DNA from 2 places in the Paenibacillus sp. FSL R5-0345 genome. Region 1 is predicted to be linked to the other one. Evidence: predicted binding sites of a transcription regulator. Region 1 holds the regulator's gene; the other holds the start of a gene.
What was found. Region 1 encodes LexA, which represses DNA repair genes until DNA is damaged. Its sites were predicted from a motif close to CGAACATATGTTCG; they were not measured.
Positions count from the first base shown of each region.

Region 1 (2,403 bases):
TTCCCCCTAGTCATCCAGTAGTATCTATGAAAAGGAACAGGGTGTTAATGCTTAAGCCCCTTGTTACCTTGTTCATGCTCATCATTATCGACCAATTCAATCGTATTCAATTGTGCTCGGAAGTTATTGCGAATATTCCCCAAATAGATTTCACGAAGCTTGGCGCGTTCCGCCGTTTCCTCTTGATTAAGGCCTACGCTCTTCTGTTTGCGTGCCAATTCGTTAATACGCGCGACCAACTCATCAATGTTCAAAACTTTCCCTCCCCATATAAATTAATTCTAACTCTGCCATGAGAAAAAGAGCTTGTCAAGGTTTACTCCCTGCAAGCTCTTTATGTCCTTCTATTATGTTCTTAGAATATTAATAAATAGGTAAACTGAGAATATCTCCAGCATTAATCTGACTGCCTTTAATGCCATTGGATTTTTTAATTCCTTCTATATATACAGCCGTCTTCATATCCGATGGTTTATTCTCAAGAGCAATACTCCAAAGTGTATCTCCGCGTTCAACCACTACGCGCTTCTCATCCTTCATTAAAGTAGTAGATCCTGCAAATACATTACCTACTACTGTGAGTCCTGATAGTACGAGCACAATGATCAATGTAAGTTTAATAACAAAATCTCTCCGGAACAAACGCATCAATCCTTCAAGCAAAAGCGCTGTAATCTCTTTAATCTGAGCTGAATAACGGGTAACAGGATTATGTCCTAAAGATTCAACCACGGGGGCTTTATCGTAGATGCTACGGTATGTACTGTATTTTAACATGAATATCATCCTCCAAACACTTGTTCTTACTTTTGAAATTATAATAACACGAACATGTGTTTTGTTCAATACTATTTCAGAACAATTGTTCTCTTTTTTTTGAAAAGAGTAAATCACCCTATCATCTATAAAAAGAATCCAGCTGATCATTGTTTTAAAGTTCGCTTTATCAATACGAGACTACCATTTATTAACTCTTTCGAATTAATATTTATAATAGTTAGAACTTATGTTTGTGCGAACGGTAGTTCTATGTTATAATTTTCCCAAACATTACTATATGGGGTTGATTCCAATGTCAAAGATTTCAAGTCGCCAGCTGGCGATCCTGGAATTTATACGTAGCGAAGTCCGCAGCAAGGGTTATCCTCCTTCCGTTCGGGAGATTGGAGAAGCTGTTGGTCTTGCTTCCAGCTCCACAGTTCACGGTCATTTGGATCGGCTAGAGAAGAAGGGACTTATCCGTCGAGATCCAACGAAGCCACGTGCAATAGAATTGCTTGGCCAAGAGGATTCCGAGAATGTCCATCAATTCGCACAAACCGTCGCACGCATTCCTGTCGTAGGTAAGGTTACCGCCGGGGTTCCTATCACTGCTACTGAGAATATTGAAGACTACTTCCCGCTTCCAACTCACTATGTAGGAGATAACAAAGTATTTATGTTATCGGTTCAAGGTGACAGCATGGTCGAAGCTGGGATAATGAATGGTGACTATGTTATTGTCCGTCAACAACAGACAGCTGATAACGGAGATATCGTTGTAGCTATGACCGAAGAAGATGAAGCAACCGTTAAGACCTTTTATAAAGAACGTGATCATATACGTCTTCAGCCGGAGAATCCGGCGTACGAGCCTCTTCGCCTTAATCGCGTGACCATTCTCGGCAGAGTTATCGGATTATTTCGAGATATCCACTAAGTATGCACTCCTACCAAGCCAAAACGGATACCGTCCATTAAAGGATGGTATCCGTTTCTACGAGAAGCATAATGATACTGTTTACTGTAATATCAAAAGCTGTTCCACAAATGTGGAACAGCTTTTTTTTATTTTCTAACTCAAATTATCCATACTAGAACACGCGTTCGCATACGCTAAAATGGCCATTTTCTATTAATAACCGTTTAGGCTTTCTGCTCATATCCTATTAGAAAGGAGTGTTGCGCAATGCCAAATTACCGAATTATTGTAGATCTGACCCAGCGTATGCTGTATCTTCTTGATAACAACATTGTGATCAGAGGTTTCCCCGTCGGAATCGGTAAAATGTTAACCCAATCACCCTTGGGTGACTTCACTATTATTAACAAAGAACCCGATCCAGGTGGTCCATTTGGGGTCTTTTGGATGGGTCTATCTAAGCCTCACTATGGAATACATGGAAATAATGATCCCTCCTCGATAGGTCACGAAGTTTCCCACGGTTGTATTCGGATGTACAATGCGGATGTGCTAGCACTAGCTGCGATTGTTCCGATTGGAACACAAGTAACGATCAGGAATTAAATCTATCCATAAATAAACACACCTCACTCATGGTTCAATGAATGGGGTGTGTTTGTATTTAAGAATTTTTTTGGGCGTAATAGGAATTATGTGGTTATATGTCGAATAATGTTAAC
Region 1 covers NZ_CP009281.1:3,747,599-3,750,001, forward strand. Annotated here, with positions in the region: gene R50345_RS16595 (DUF896 domain-containing protein) at 45-254, opposite strand; gene R50345_RS16600 (LysM peptidoglycan-binding domain-containing protein) at 364-777, opposite strand; gene lexA (transcriptional repressor LexA) at 1,073-1,699, shown strand; gene R50345_RS16610 (L,D-transpeptidase) at 1,949-2,287, shown strand.

Region 2 (2,403 bases), 1.3 Mb from region 1:
GACGTATTATCGGTGGTGGGGAGATCTATTTAATTGGTTTGCCAGCCATACCGCATTTGATCTTGCCTTGTGGACCATGCCTTTGACGGTCTTGTATGCACTCTTATCGTTCTGGATGCTTCGGAAATCTACAGTGTAAGGCACAGCCTCGAATATTCTAAATATTGTAGGTGTAGGAGGTACCTTTATGGATTATGTGAGGGATTACGCCATGTATGTTTCTATATTCGGTATGTTTAGTTTTAGTTGGTTTGGTTGGGCACAAGAAAACCCCAGATCCAGCTGGCGTAAATATATTGGCATAGCTTCTGGTGTATCCCTTCTCATCTGCTTGATTGGTATCTATTTAAGTATAACGAACTGGGATGCTCCCTCCGTTTTAAATGACAAGACCTCTTTTGATAATTATTTAATTTCTGTCTATATTGAATTATTTGTGGCAGGTGCTGGAGCTTCTATATTGTTGAAATGTAAGTTTAATGATTACGTTGCTCCTTGGATTGCCTTTATTGTAGGAATTCATTTTATTAGCTTAAAAAGTGTTTTTAACGATTTCAGTTTATACCTTTTAGCAGCACTTCTTGTTGCAGTCTCTATCGCATCACTATTCATATCGAAAAAGCTTAACGTCGCAAACAGTGCAATTACAGGCATTGGTACTGGAACAGTTCTGTTTGCTTATGCCCTATTAGGCTTAATTCGATATTTATCGATCTAGATACGATTATGCTCCAGTTGCCTCGGATTAATTATATTCACAAAAAAGAAACTCCCCTGATTTCTCAAGGGAGTTTCTAGTGATGCGGTCGAGAGGACTCGAACCTCCACGGTATTGCTACCACACGGACCTGAACCGTGCGCGTCTGCCAATTCCGCCACGACCGCACATCGTAATGACTACATATCCATCTTGCGTCACAAGATAGATCATACCATGCTGAGATTAATGCGTCAATATATTCTCTAGCTTTTCTAATCATTCATTATTTTATGGATAATTATTGCTTTTACTTCCGAATATAAGGTATAATGAGAACAAAAGTTCGCATAATATAAATGAGGTGATTTATAATGGCGACTACAAAGTTGAAGACATCCATTGTTGATGAAGAGGTTACGAAAGAAGAAATGTCCCTTGTCAGAAGCTATTTGCTGCTAACGTTTATTCATAAAGTGTTCGAACGTGACTGTCGTGTAATCAGTAAGAGTGGTCTGTTTAAGACCCCTCAGCTTTATATGGAGCTCGTGTCTGGTGCCACTAAGAAGACCTCATTAATGCTTCAAGAAGTTACGCGCGAATTGAGCTCACATGATCTGAAGGTCACAACCGTTCGCCAAGATCAACGGGGAGTCGAGGCCTTGTACACCTGTAGAGGATATCAAGGTGAGATGAATATATTATGGCCAGGATTCCGTAGAGAGATGCTGCTGCGAATGCGCGCATATCTCGGCCTGTCTACAGAGCTCTCCATGCTCTCCAGAGAAGAAAGTGAGACCCAGCTAGCACTAACCATATAATCCGCCATAAGTAAAGAACAGCTCCCTACCCACTAGGGTAAGGAGCTGTTTATGCTGCCAAGATTATATATTATCAGGAGCTTTCCTTGGTTCGCTGAAGGGTTGGAATAGATAATTCCGATCAAGCTTTACTACCCGTCTATTCTGGCGACGTATCATCACCTGCGAATCGTCCCAAGCCAGAACAATCCCCTTTACATCATTACTTTCTATGCCATCACGCACCACACGAATTTTCTCACCGGAAATTCGGTACGCATCCAATTGTTCATCGCTAATCATCATAAATCCCTCCCTCTATATAGCTTATCCTATATTCATCCAGAAAAAAGACCCAAATGAAAAGTCATCTGGGTCTCGTATAAGCAATTGACCAATTGCATGTCTACTAAAGCATTCTTATATCAGCGCTTCATTCTTCTCAAACCAGAAGTCAAGAACTTTAGCGGACATCACACGTTGCTCCAGATACTCCACTTGGTTAGTTGTGAATTTCTCCCTCCAAGGGAAGGAAAGTTCCTCACACAAACCTTTGATTGTCAGAAGCTCTGACCAAGCTACATAGCGTTTGTACCAAAAAAACTGAGGATGTTCAATCATATAGGGATACAGATCGTCGAATTCCGTGTGTTTGCAATCCAGCGCACGCTCGAAGTGATCCTTGGCCTCGGTTAATTTATCAATAAAAAATTGCTCAGTCACCGGTTCTTTCCCCATTGTGACGCCTCCTCCCTATGTCTGATTTTATTATAAAGGAAAATCTATAGGGTGAAAAGCAGTTGTTTAAAAATAGGCATGTTCTTATTCAAATTCGGGTTATTCTCCAAATTCAATAGTGCCCCCGCTAAGAGAGGTTATTCTTACAAGTGACTCCAACCGGATCCC
Region 2 covers NZ_CP009281.1:2,480,143-2,482,545, reverse strand. Annotated here, with positions in the region: gene R50345_RS10690 (hypothetical protein) at 1-139, shown strand, start outside; gene R50345_RS10685 (hypothetical protein) at 188-718, shown strand; tRNA gene R50345_RS10680 (tRNA-Leu) at 802-885, opposite strand; gene R50345_RS10675 (YhjD family protein) at 1,072-1,518, shown strand; gene R50345_RS10670 (hypothetical protein) at 1,582-1,800, opposite strand; gene R50345_RS10665 (hypothetical protein) at 1,918-2,235, opposite strand; gene R50345_RS10660 (xanthine phosphoribosyltransferase) at 2,335-2,403, opposite strand, start outside.
Region 2: R50345_RS10675 (YhjD family protein) is a predicted target of LexA. The motif match lies at 1,033-1,046, and genes of this name have one in related genera.